3 regions of the Erwinia sp. V71 genome follow, and region 1 is predicted to be linked to each of the others. Evidence: predicted binding sites of a transcription regulator. Region 1 holds the regulator's gene; each other region holds the start of a gene.
The links. Region 1 encodes sigma-54, which starts transcription at its own class of promoters, with help from an activator protein. Its sites were predicted from a motif close to GTTGGCACANNTTTCGCTNT; they were not measured.
Positions count from the first base shown of each region.

Region 2: glnK (P-II family nitrogen regulator) is a predicted target of sigma-54. The motif match lies at 2,464-2,483, and genes of this name have one in related genera.
Region 3: ACSZO1_RS03290 (gamma-glutamyltransferase family protein) is a predicted target of sigma-54. The motif match lies at 2,872-2,891, and genes of this name have one in related genera.

Region 1 is NZ_CBFFRK010000002.1:57,683-61,965, reverse strand. Features, by position in the region: gene lptA (lipopolysaccharide ABC transporter substrate-binding protein LptA) at 1-384, shown strand, start outside; gene lptB (LPS export ABC transporter ATP-binding protein) at 391-1,116, shown strand; gene rpoN (RNA polymerase factor sigma-54) at 1,165-2,598, shown strand; gene hpf (ribosome hibernation promoting factor) at 2,622-2,909, shown strand; gene ptsN (PTS IIA-like nitrogen regulatory protein PtsN) at 3,061-3,543, shown strand; gene rapZ (RNase adapter RapZ) at 3,581-4,283, shown strand, end outside.
Region 2 is NZ_CBFFRK010000003.1:40,222-44,504, reverse strand. Features, by position in the region: gene ACSZO1_RS01235 (SmdA family multidrug ABC transporter permease/ATP-binding protein) at 1-508, shown strand, start outside; gene ACSZO1_RS01230 (SmdB family multidrug efflux ABC transporter permease/ATP-binding protein) at 501-2,270, shown strand; gene glnK (P-II family nitrogen regulator) at 2,536-2,874, shown strand; gene amtB (ammonium transporter AmtB) at 2,909-4,195, shown strand.
Region 3 is NZ_CBFFRK010000008.1:59,573-63,855, reverse strand. Features, by position in the region: gene ACSZO1_RS03300 (AtzE family amidohydrolase) at 1-1,052, opposite strand, end outside; gene hpxX (oxalurate catabolism protein HpxX) at 1,049-1,234, opposite strand; gene ACSZO1_RS03290 (gamma-glutamyltransferase family protein) at 1,247-2,833, opposite strand; gene hpxU (MurR/RpiR family transcriptional regulator HpxU) at 2,950-3,789, shown strand; gene ACSZO1_RS03280 (transporter substrate-binding domain-containing protein) at 3,984-4,283, shown strand, end outside.

The DNA of each region.
Region 1 (4,283 bases):
AAAGTCATCGTCACCCAGGGCACAATCAAAATCACCGCGGATAAAGTGGTGGTGACACGTCCAGGCGGCGACAGCAATAAAACCATCGTCGATGCCTATGGCGCGCCAGCCACCTTCTACCAGATGCAGGACAACGGTAAACCGGTTCAGGGCCATGCAGAAAAAATGCATTATGAGCTGGCGAAAGATTTCGTTGAGCTGACCGGCAATGCTTATCTTGAACAGCTCGACAGCAATGTGAAAGGCGATCGCATCACCTATCTGGTGAAAGAGCAGAAGATGCAGGCTTACAGCAACAGCGGCAAACGCGTCACCACCGTACTGGTGCCTTCGCAGCTGCAGGACAAGAGCACGCCGTCTGACGGCCAGAAAAAGAGTAACTAATTCGTTATGGCAACATTAATCGCTGAGAACCTGGCGAAGGCCTATAAAGGCCGCCGTGTGGTGGAAGATGTCAGCCTGGAAGTGAAATCAGGCGAAATCGTTGGCCTGCTCGGCCCGAATGGTGCCGGTAAGACCACCACCTTCTACATGGTCGTGGGCATTGTACCGCGCGATGCTGGCCGTATTGTGATTGACGACGAAGATATCAGTATTCTGCCGCTGCATGCGCGCGCGCGCCGCGGCATTGGCTATCTGCCACAGGAAGCCTCTATTTTCCGCCGTCTCAGCGTGTACGATAACCTGATGGCGGTATTGCAGATCCGCGATGACTTAACCACTGAGCAGCGCGAGGATCGCGCAAAAGAGCTGATGGAAGAGTTTCATATCGAGCATCTGCGCGACAGCATGGGTCAGTCTCTCTCTGGCGGTGAACGCCGTCGCGTGGAGATCGCCCGTGCGCTGGCGGCAAATCCCAAATTTATTCTGCTGGATGAACCCTTTGCCGGGGTTGACCCCATCTCAGTCATTGATATTAAAAAAATTATCGAGCACCTGCGCGACAGCGGGCTCGGCGTACTGATTACCGACCATAATGTCCGCGAAACGCTGGCAGTATGTGAACGGGCTTACATTGTCAGCCAGGGGCATCTGATCGCCCATGGCACACCAGAAGCAGTACTGGCCGACGAACAGGTAAAACGCGTCTACCTGGGCGAAGAGTTCAGACTCTGATATGGTGTTGTTTTCACGCAGTATCTCTTGGGAATTTGAATCCTGACTATGAAGCAAGGTTTGCAACTCAGGCTTAGCCAACAGCTCGCGATGACGCCGCAATTGCAGCAGGCGATCCGTTTGCTGCAACTCTCTACGCTTGAACTCCAGCAGGAGATCCAGCTGGCGCTGGAAAGCAATCCATTGCTGGAACAAACCGATCTTCATGATGAAGTCGAGGCGCACGAGTATCAGGAAAAAGAAGCCCTGGATACCCGCGAGGCGCTGGAACAGAAGGACATGCCGGAAGAGTTGCCGCTGGACGCCAGCTGGGATGAAATCTATACCGCAGGAACGCCGTCCGGCAACAGCGTCGACTACCATGACGATGAACTGCCGGTGTATCAGGGGGAAACCACCCAGAGCCTGCAGGACTACCTGATGTGGCAGGTGGAGCTGACGCCATTCACGGATACCGACCGCGCTATCGCTACCTCGATTGTCGATGCCATTGACGATACCGGCTATCTGACCGCCACACTGGAAGAGATCCGCGACAGCATCGGTGATGAAGAGCTGGCGCTGGACGAAGTGGAAGCCGTGCTGAAACGTATTCAGCGTTTTGATCCAATCGGCGTTGGCGCCCGCGATCTGCGTGACTGCCTGCTGGTGCAGCTGTCGCAATATCCTGATGACACGCCGCTGCTGAAAGAAGCACGTCAGATCGTCAGCGAACACCTCGATCTGCTGGCCAACCACGATTTCCGCAGCCTGATGCGCTCCACCCGGCTGAAAGAAGACGTGCTGAAAGGCGCGATGCTGCTGATCCAGTCGCTCGATCCGCGTCCGGGCCAGTCGATCAACACCAGCGAACCCGAATATGTCATTCCCGATGTGCTGGTGCGCAAAGTCGGCACCCGCTGGACAGTGGAACTGAATGCTGACAGCGTGCCACGGCTGAAAATCAATCAGCACTACGCCGCAATGGGTGGCGGCACGCGCAACGACAGCGACACGCAATTTATCCGCAGCAACCTGCAGGAAGCCAAATGGCTGATTAAGAGCCTGGAAAGCCGTAATGACACGTTGCTGAAAGTGACGCGCTGCATTGTTGAACAGCAGCAGGCGTTCTTTGAACAGGGTGAAGAGTTTATGCGCCCGATGGTACTGGCGGATATCGCCTCTGCCGTCGAAATGCATGAATCCACCATCTCCCGCGTGACCACGCAAAAATATCTGCACAGTCCGCGCGGCATTTTCGAACTGAAGTATTTCTTCTCCAGCCACGTGAATACCGAAGGCGGTGGCGAAGCCTCCTCGACGGCTATTCGCGCACTGGTGAAGAAGCTTATCTCGGCGGAAAACCCCACTAAACCACTGAGCGACAGCAAGTTAACCACCATGCTTTCCGAACAGGGCATCATGGTGGCGCGCCGTACTGTCGCCAAATACCGAGAGTCTTTATCCATCCCGCCATCGAACCAGCGCAAGCAATTGGTTTGATCTGAACTGAGAAGGAAGACACTATGCAGCTGAATATCACCGGGCAACATGTTGAGATCACCGATCCATTACGTGATTTTGTGAACAGCAAATTTGCCAAACTGGAGCAATATTTTGACCGTATTAATCAGGTCTATATTGTGCTGAAAGTGGAGAAAGTCACCCAGGTGGCTGATGCAACGCTGCATGTGAATGGTGGAGAATTACACGCAACCTCGGAAGCGGTGGATATGTACGCGGCCATTGACGGGCTGATCGATAAACTGGCGCGTCAATTGACCAAACATAAAGACAAGTTAAAACAACACTAAATTCACTTTTGCCTCATCGGCAACGGCGCGCAGCGGAGGACGTCTCTCCGCCAGTGCGCCGCTGTCGATAATAATTTGCTGCTTTTCCCATCACATGGCGAGTAAAGTAGGCAGATGAGCGGGCACAAGCGAACACGTAAGTGAAACTATGATGAACAACGATCTCACACTGGAACTGACCTCTGTCCTCAGCGTTGACTGCACCCGCAGCGGCGTACACTGCCAGAGCAAAAAGCGGGCGCTGGAAATTATCAGCGAGTTAGCAGCCAAACAGCTGAACCTGCCGCACCAGACCATCTTCGAAGCGATCCTGACGCGCGAACGTATGGGCAGTACAGGCATTGGCAATGGCATCGCTATCCCGCACGGCAAACTGGAAGAGGATACGCTGCGCGCGGTGGGCGTGTTTATTCGCCTCGATCAGCCGATTGCCTTCGACGCAATTGATAACCAGCCTGTGGATCTGCTGTTCGCGCTGCTGGTGCCGGCCGATCAGTGCAAAACCCATCTGCACACGCTGTCGCTGGTGGCCAAACGCCTGGCGGATAAAACCGTGTGCCGTCGCTTACGCAGTGCGCAGAGCGATGAAGAGTTGTACGAGATCATTACTGAAAGCCAGGAAGAGAACCATTAAAACACTGGTGCGGTTGTATTAATCGGGAGAAAAGTTAATGGTGCTGATGATCGTCAGCGGTCGTTCAGGTTCAGGTAAATCAGTCGCACTGCGCGCACTGGAGGACATGGGATTTTACTGTGTCGATAACCTGCCGGTGGTGTTATTGCCTGAACTGGCGAACTCTCTGGCCGATCGCAACATATCTGCGGCGGTCAGCATCGATGTACGTAATATGCCGGAATCGCCGGAAGTCTTTGAGAAAGCGATCACCAGCCTGCCGGACAGTTTCTCGCCGCAGCTGCTGTTCCTGGATGCCGATCGCAACACGCTAATCCGGCGTTACAGTGATACACGCCGCCTGCACCCGCTTTCCAGCAAAAATCTGTCGCTGGAGAGTGCTATCGATGAAGAGAACGATCTGCTGGAGCCGCTACGCTCCCGCGCCGATCTGATTATCGATACCTCGGAAATGTCGGTGCATGAGCTGGCGGAGATGCTGCGTACGCGCCTGCTGGGCAAGCGTGAGCGCGAGCTGACCATGGTGTTTGAGTCCTTTGGCTTTAAACACGGCATTCCGATTGATGCAGATTATGTGTTTGACGTGCGTTTCCTGCCTAACCCACACTGGGACCCGAAACTGCGCCCGATGACGGGTCTTGATCGCCCGGTCGCCGCCTTCCTCGATCGCCATACCGAAGTGCATAACTTTATCTATCAGACCCGCAGCTACCTGGAACTGTGGCTGCCAATGCTGGAAA
Region 2 (4,283 bases), on a different contig from region 1:
GTTCTCTGACAGCGTGGCGAACAATATTGCCCTTGGGCGGCCGAATGCCACGCGCAGTGACATTGAGCGGGTGGCGCGTCTGGCCAGCGTGCATGACGATATTCTGCGTCTGCCGCAGGGTTATGAAACTGAAGTCGGTGAACGTGGTGTGATGTTGTCCGGCGGGCAAAAACAGCGTATTGCCATCGCCCGCGCGTTGCTGCTGGATGCCGAAATTTTGCTGCTGGATGATGCGCTGTCGGCCGTCGATGGGCGCACTGAACATCAGGTCCTGCACAATTTACGCAGCTGGGGAGAAGGGCGCACGGTGATTATCAGCGCCCATCGTCTGTCGGCACTGACCGAAGCGAATGAGATTCTGGTGATGCAGCATGGCGTGGTGGCACAACGTGGCAGCCATGATCAGCTGGCTGCGCAGAACGGCTGGTACAGTGATATGAACCGCTATCAGCAGCTGGAAGCGGCACTGGACGACGATGAGAATGAAAAGGGAGTGCCCCATGGCTAATCTGACGACGCTGTGGCCGACGTTAAAACGTTTACTGGCCTACGGTAAGCCGTGGCGAAAATCGCTGGGCATCGCGGTGCTGCTGTTGTGGATCGCGGCGGCGGCGGAAGTGCTGGGTCCCATTCTGATCAGCTACTTTATTGATAATCTGGTGGCAAAACACCAGATGCCGCTGGGCATCGTGCTGGGGCTGGTCTCGGCGTATATCCTGCTGCAGCTGCTGGCCGCGGCACTGCATTACAGTCAGTCACTGTTGTTTAACCAGGCGGCGGTTGGCGTGGTGCAACGTCTGCGCAGCGATGTGATGGATGCGGCATTACGCCAGCCGCTGAGCGCATTTGATACCCAGCCGGTCGGGCAGATTATCTCGCGTGTCACCAACGACAGTGAAGTGGTGCGCGATCTCTATGTCACGGTGGTGGCGACGGTGTTGCGTAGCGCGGCGCTGATTAGCGCCATGCTGGTGGCGATGTTCAGCCTCGACTGGCGTATGGCGCTGGTGGCGGTGACCATTTTCCCGGCCGTGCTGATTGTGATGCTGATCTATCAGCGTTACAGCACGCCGATTGTGCGTCGGGTGCGCAGCTATCTGGCGGATATCAATAACGGCTTTAATGAAGTGATTAACGGCATGAGCGTGATCCAGCAGTTCCGCCAGCAGGCGCGCTTTGGTGAACGTATGGGCGAAGCCAGCCGTTCGCACTATCTGGCGCGTATGCAGACCCTGCGGCTGGATGGCTTTTTACTGCGCCCGCTGTTAAGCCTGTTCTCGGCCATGATCCTGTGCGGCCTGATGCTGTTGTTTGGCTTTTCGGAGGTCGGCAGCATCGAGGTTGGCGTGTTGTATGCCTTTATTAACTACCTTGGTCGTCTCAATGAGCCGTTGATTGAGCTGACCACCCAGCAGTCGATGCTGCAGCAGGCGGTGGTGGCGGGTGAGCGGATGTTCGAGCTGATGGATGCGCCGCGTCAGCAGTACGGTGACGACAATCAGCCGTTAACCAGTGGCCGTATTGAGGTCGACAACCTGACTTTTGCCTATCGTGACGATCGCAACGTGCTGAGCGATATTAATCTGCAGGTAGCATCGCGCGATTTTATTGCGCTGGTGGGTCATACCGGCAGCGGGAAAAGTACGCTTGCCAACCTGCTGATGGGGTATTACCCGTTAAAACAGGGCGAAATACGCCTCGACGGGCGGCCATTAAGCCGCCTCAGCCACCAGAGTTTGCGCCAGGGCGTGGCGATGGTGCAGCAGGACCCGGTGGTGCTGGCTGATACCTTCTTCGCCAATGTTACGCTGGGGCGTGACATCAGTGAGCAGCAGGTATGGCAGGCGCTGGAGACAGTACAGCTGGCGGAACTGGCACGCGGCATGGTGGAGGGCATTCATACCCGGCTGGGTGAGCAGGGCAACAATCTGTCGGTCGGCCAGAAGCAGTTGCTGGCGCTGGCGCGTGTGCTGGTGGCCTCGCCACAGATTCTGATCCTTGATGAAGCAACCGCCAGTATCGATTCCGGTACTGAACAGGCGGTGCAGCGTGCGCTGCGCGCCATTCGCCAGCACACCACGCTAGTGGTGATCGCCCATCGCCTGTCGACGCTTACCGAAGCGGACAATATTCTGGTGCTGCATCGCGGTCAGGTGGTCGAGCAGGGTAACCATCGTGCCCTGCTGGCACAGCAAGGTCGCTACTGGCAGATGTACCAGCTGCAGCTGGCTGGCGATGAACTGAGCGCGGGCATGGTGGCAGAAGCATAAAGTCAAATTGCACCTTTTTTGCACAGTTTTTTCGGAATGTTCTGCATTGATGCACTTCCTTAACGCGTAACGCACCGAAATGGTGCGTTTTTTGTTACCGCAACACCTTACTTGTTTGTGAAGGGTGATCCCCTTCACAGCGTGACCGCAGTCGCAGACTGACTAATCCCCTGAATTTTTCCCCTTTTTAATTTATGGCACAGCCTTTGCTTTACTCATCTCGTGTCCGGTGTGACAAACAATTTATCTACCTGGAGGGGATCCTATGAAGCTGGTTACCGTGGTAATCAAACCGTTCAAACTAGAAGATGTGCGTGAAGCATTATCGAATATCGGTATTCAGGGGCTGACCGTCACCGAGGTGAAAGGTTTCGGCCGTCAGAAAGGTCATGCAGAACTGTATCGCGGCGCCGAATACAGCGTAAATTTCCTGCCTAAAGTGAAAATTGATATTGCGGTTGCCGACGATCAGGTGGATGAAGTGATTGATGTCATTAGCAAAGCTGCCTACACCGGCAAAATTGGCGACGGTAAGATCTTCGTTGCAGAACTGCAGCGTGTCGTCCGTATTCGTACCGGCGAAACAGACGAAGCCGCACTGTAATTTCGCGTTCTGAATTGTGATGGGATGGAATAAAATGAAAAAAGTACTGACTTCGTTAGGTCTCACCAGCCTGGCACTGTTACCCTCGCTGGCGATGGCGGCGCCTGCGGTTGTCGATAAAGCCGATAACGCCTTTATGATGATTTGCACCGCGCTGGTGCTGTTTATGTCTATACCTGGCATTGCCCTGTTCTACGGCGGCCTGATCCGCAGCAAAAACGTTCTGTCGATGCTGACGCAGGTTGCGGTCACTTTCTCACTGGTATGTGTGCTGTGGGTGCTGTACGGCTACTCACTGGCCTTCAGCGAAGGTAACGCCTTCTTCGGCGGCTTCGGCTGGGCGATGCTGAAAAATATTGAACTGACTGCCTTAACCGGCTCCTTCTATCAGTATATCCATGTGGCGTTCCAGGCTTCCTTCGCCTGTATCACCGTGGGTCTGATTGTTGGCGCGATTGCGGAACGTATCCGCTTCTCTGCGGTGCTGATTTTCGTTGCAGTATGGCTGACTCTGGCTTACCTGCCGATTGCACACATGGTATGGGCGGGCGGCTTCCTGGCTCAGGATGGCGCGCTGGACTTCGCGGGCGGTACTGTTGTACACATCAACGCCGCTGTTGCGGGGCTGGTTGGTGCTTACCTGCTGGGTAAACGTGCGGGCTTCGGTAAAGAAGCGTTCAAACCACACAACCTGCCAATGGTATTCACCGGTACGGCTATCCTGTATGTCGGCTGGTTCGGCTTCAACGCTGGCTCAGCAAGCGCAGCGAACGAAATTGCTGCCCTGGCCTTCCTCAACACCGTGGTGGCGACGGCGGGTGCGGTGCTGGCCTGGACCTTCGGTGAGTGGATGTTCCGTGGCAAGCCATCTCTGCTGGGTGCCAGCTCTGGTTTCATCGCCGGTCTGGTTGCGATTACTCCAGCCTGTGGTTATGTCGGTGTCGGCGGCGCGCTGATTATCGGTATCGCGGGTGGTATCGCTGGTCTGTGGGGCGTGACAGTACTGAAAAAATGGCTGCGCGTTGATGACCCATGTGATGTATTTGGTGTGCACGGTGTCTGTGGTATCGTAGGCTGTATCCTGACGGGTGTGTTCGCGTCCTCTTCACTGGGTGGCGTGGGTTACGCAGAAGGTGTGACCATGGGCCATCAGGTTATGGTACAGCTGGAGAGCGTGGCACTGACTATCGTCTGGACCGGTGTGGTGGCCTTCATCGGCTTCAAACTGGCAGATATGATTGTTGGCCTGCGTGTACCGGAAGACCAGGAACGTGAAGGTCTGGACGTCAACAGCCACGGCGAAAACGCTTACAACCAGTAAGACGGGAAATATGCTCAGAAGAGCAGTGCGCTAAAATAATAAAAAAACAAAGGGGGCAATGCTGCGGCATTGCCCCCTTACTCTTTCC
Region 3 (4,283 bases), on a different contig from region 1:
GCCTGCACATACCAGGCTGCGGGGATCATCGCGCCAGCCAGCAGGCGTTCGCGTGATAAGGGTTCGAAGCGCTCCGGCAGGGTACGTAATGCCGGTAAATAGTGGTTGCCACCTTCGCTGGCGCTAATCAGAAACGCGGATGAGCGGGCAATCTCAGCATCGGCCATTACTACCTGCTCGCTGGCATTCAGCGCCCGGGCAGCGCGGGCGACGGCGCTGCGGGCATCGTCATTGCACCAGGTGTCGAAGTAGCCGCCGAGCACTGCACAGCGTAATCCCTGCTGACCCTGTTCCAGCTGCGCCAGCGTCGGCTGCAATGGCGCGTCAGCCTGGAAGGCATCCTGGCTGTCATAGCCCTGCAGGGCGTCATAGACGGTGGCGAGATCCGCCGCGCTGCGGGCAAAAGGACCGATATGATCCAGGCTGGCGACAAATGGGTGACTGCCGCTGCGCGACAGGCGGCCAAAGGTCGGTTTCAGTCCGAGGATACCGCACAGGGAAGCGGGGACGCGGATCGAACCATTGGTGTCACTGCCGAGCGAGAAATGCACCAGCCCGGCCGCGACCGCAGCTGCGGAGCCGCCCGATGATCCGCCAGCGATGCGGCTCAGATCGCGTGGGTTATGTGTGGCGCCAAAATGGCTGTTTTCAGTAGTAAAGCCGTAGGCATAGGCGTCCATATTCAGCATGCCGGAGAGCAATGCTCCGGATTGCGCCAGTGTTGCCACGGCCCAGGCATCCTGCTGCGCGGCCGGGCGTTCGCTGAACAGGCTGGCACCTGCCAGCGTGCTGTAACCAGCGACATCAAACAGGTTTTTCACCGCATAAGGCACTGCAGCCAGCGGCGGCAGTGTCTGTCCGGCCTGGCGCTGCGCATCCACCGCGGCGGCTTCCTGCAACATCCGCTCGGCGGTGATCTCTGTCCAGGCATTAATCGCCGGGTTCTGCTGTTCGATGGCCGCCAGTGTATGGCGGGCAATCTCCTGCGCACTCAGTTCGCCGCGTTGCAGCGCCGACTGCAGTTCAGCAATCGAAAGGCTGGCGAGATTCATGCTTTATACACTCCTGCCACTTCCAGACGGTCGTCCAGCGGATACTCCATCAGCGGTTGCGCCATGGTCGCGATACGGCTGAACTGTGTTAACAGTTCGGCACGGCGTGCGTCATCCAGCTCCAGTGCCAGCACCTGTTCCATCTGCGCGATATACGCGCTCCAGTCCGGGGTCTTATTCATCTTGCTCTCCTGTCAGAAACCGGCGGCGCTGCCGTTGCTGCGCGGATCGAACGCGCCTTCCAGCATGCCGTTGTTATGGCGCACGATTGCGCCTGCATGGCCGACTGTCTCGCTGAAGTCGGGCAGTATTTCCACTTCATGACCCAGCGCGCGCAGGGTGGCGATGGTGTCAGGGCTGAAACGGCCTTCCAGTTTCAGTGAGTCCGATGTCTGACCCCAGGTCCGGCCCAGCAACCAGCGTGGCGCACTGACGGCCTGTTGCAGCGGCATGCCCTGCAACACATGGCGGGTGAAAATCGCCGCCTGAGTTTGTGGCTGGCCGTCGCCGCCCATTGAACCATACACCAGCGTGCGGCCATCATGCAGTCGTGCCGCCGCCGGATTGAGGGTGTGGAATGGCTGTTTGCCTGGTGCCAGCGTTAGCAGATTATCGGGCTGCAAACTGAAAGCCGCGCCACGGTTTTGCCAGACAATACCGGTATCGGGCAGCACCACGCCGCTGCCGAACTCGTGGTAGATACTCTGAATAAAGGAAACCGCCAGGCCACTGCTGTCCATCACCCCCATCCACACCGTATCGCCCGGGCCGCGTCCGCTGCCCCATGGCGCGGCCTGGGTGTCATCAATCTGCGCCGCCAGCGCCGACAGATGCTCGTGGCTCAGCAGTGACTGCGCATCCGTCTTCATATGGTCAGGGTCGGTGAGATGTTTATCGCGCAGTCCGAACGCCAGCTTGGTTGCTTCCACAATGCGGTGCACCGTTTGCGCATCGTCCGCCTGCGCCATTGCCAGTTGATCGGTAATCCCCAGGATAGCCAGTGACACCAGGCCCTGGGTGGGGGGTGTCATATTATAAATATCACCGTGCTGGTGGCGGATACGCAATGGTGTGCGGCGTCTGGCCTGATGCTGCTGCAAATCCTGCAGCGTCACCGGCATGCCGAGGCGCGACATTTCCAGCGCTAGTTTGTGTGCCAGCGGCCCGCGATAGAAACTCTCCAGCCCGTCGAGTGTCAGTGCCGTCAGCGTGTGCGCCAGGGCGGGCTGGGTGAAGCGGCTGCCCGGGCGCGGCGGTTCGCCGTCGGGCAGAAAGGTGGCGGCAAAGCCGGGTTGATCGGCCAGCTCGATAAATTTACTGGTGGTGGCCTGCGCCTGGGATTCGGTGACCGGAATACCGTCGGCGGCGTAGCGGATGGCATCGGCCAGCAGGCGCGCCAGCGGCAGCGGTTCACTGCCCAGTTCGCCAGCGATTTTCAGCGCTTCCGCCCAGCCGCTGACGGTGCCAGCGACGGTCAGCGCCGCTTTGGGGCCGCGATGCGGGATACGCGTTTCACCGCTGTAGAAGTCGGGATGGGCGAGGGAACCAGCCGCACCGCTGGCGTCGATGGCGACCGGTTCGCCACCGGGCGGGACAATCAGCCAGAAGCCGTCACCGCCAAGGCCATTCATATGCGGATAGACCACCGCGATCGTGGCCGCCGCGGCGACCATCGCTTCAATCGCATTGCCGCCTTCGCGCAGTACCGCGAGGGCGCTTTCACTCGCCAGATGGTGTGGTGTGACCGCCATTCCCATTGGCGCCATATTGCTCTGAATCATCGCTTACTCTTTTTTATCGGGTTACAGAGAAGAATTGGGAAGCAAGAGCTGTTCCAGGTTGCCAGATACTCAGGTTATGTTATGTTCAGCTGAAACAAAAGTTACAAGAGATCGCCATGCAACAACTTGATGAACGTCTGAGAAGCCAGTATTCGCAGCTGTCGCCGCAGGAGCAGCGCATTGCAGATTTTGTCTTCGACCATTTTGATGATCTGATCAGTTATAACAGCGCCGAGCTGGCCCGGCTGAGTGGCGTATCGAAAGCCACAGTCAGTCGCCTGTTTAAACGCTTGGGCTATGAAAAATATAAAGATATGCGCGATGAACTGCGCACGCTGCGCCAGAGTGGTATGCCGTTAACCGATAACCGCGATGCGGTGCAGGGCAACACGCTGCTGGCGCGCCATTACAAGCAGGAGATGGCGAACCTGACGCAGTGGGTGAACAGCATCGATGCCCTGCAGTTTGGCGAGATTATTCAGGCGCTGTGCAGCAGCCAGCGGGTGCTGATTGTCGGTATGCGTAACTCTTATCCGGTGGCGCTGCACCTGCGCCAGCAGCTGCTGCAGGCACGGGCGCAGGTGAGTCTGCTGCCTCAGCCTGGTCAGACACTGGCGGAAGAGCTGGTGGATATCACACCTCAGGATCTGGTGGTGGTGGTGGCGTTTCGCCGTCGTCCGCGCATCATCAAACCGCTGTTGCAGCAGCTGCAGCAGAATGGCATCCCGGTGCTGCTGATCTGTGAACCACAGGCCCAGAGCGTGTCGGCGCTGGCGAGCTGGCAACTGAGCGCCCCGCTGGACAGTGTCTCGGCGTTTGACAGTTACGCCTCGGCAATGAGTGTGATTAACCTGCTGTCGAATGCGTTGCTGCATGAATTATTAGCACAGGGACGGCAGCGCATTCATCAAATCGCTGACCTGTATCAGCATCTCGACGAGCTGGAACAACGCTGACGGGGCACCATTTTGGTGCTTTGCCTCTTTTTGGTTCAACCTGTCGCGGTCTTTCGTCACCGCATTTTCCCCGTCAGTCCTGATAAAATCTGCCGTTAAGAAAAATCGCACGGCAGATTCCGTCCTGGCACATTAGTTGCAGAATGTATATCCAAGAATCTTTTGTTTCATAATTCACAAACCGGGGTATGATGATGAAAAGAGCATTGATGGCAGTGATGGGCGCAGCGCTGATGTTCACGCAAGTCACCAGCGCGATGGCGGATCAGTTACAGGATATCCAGAAACGTGGCGTGATTCGCATCGCCGTACCACAGGATTTCCCGCCGTTCGGTTCTGTGGGAACCGACCTGCAACCGCAGGGTTATGACATCGATATGGCGAAGTATATCGCCAAAGAGATGAAACTAAAGTTACAGCTGGTTCCTGTCACCAGTGCTAACCGCGTACCTTATCTGCAAACCGACAAAGTCGATCTGGTGATCTCCAGCATG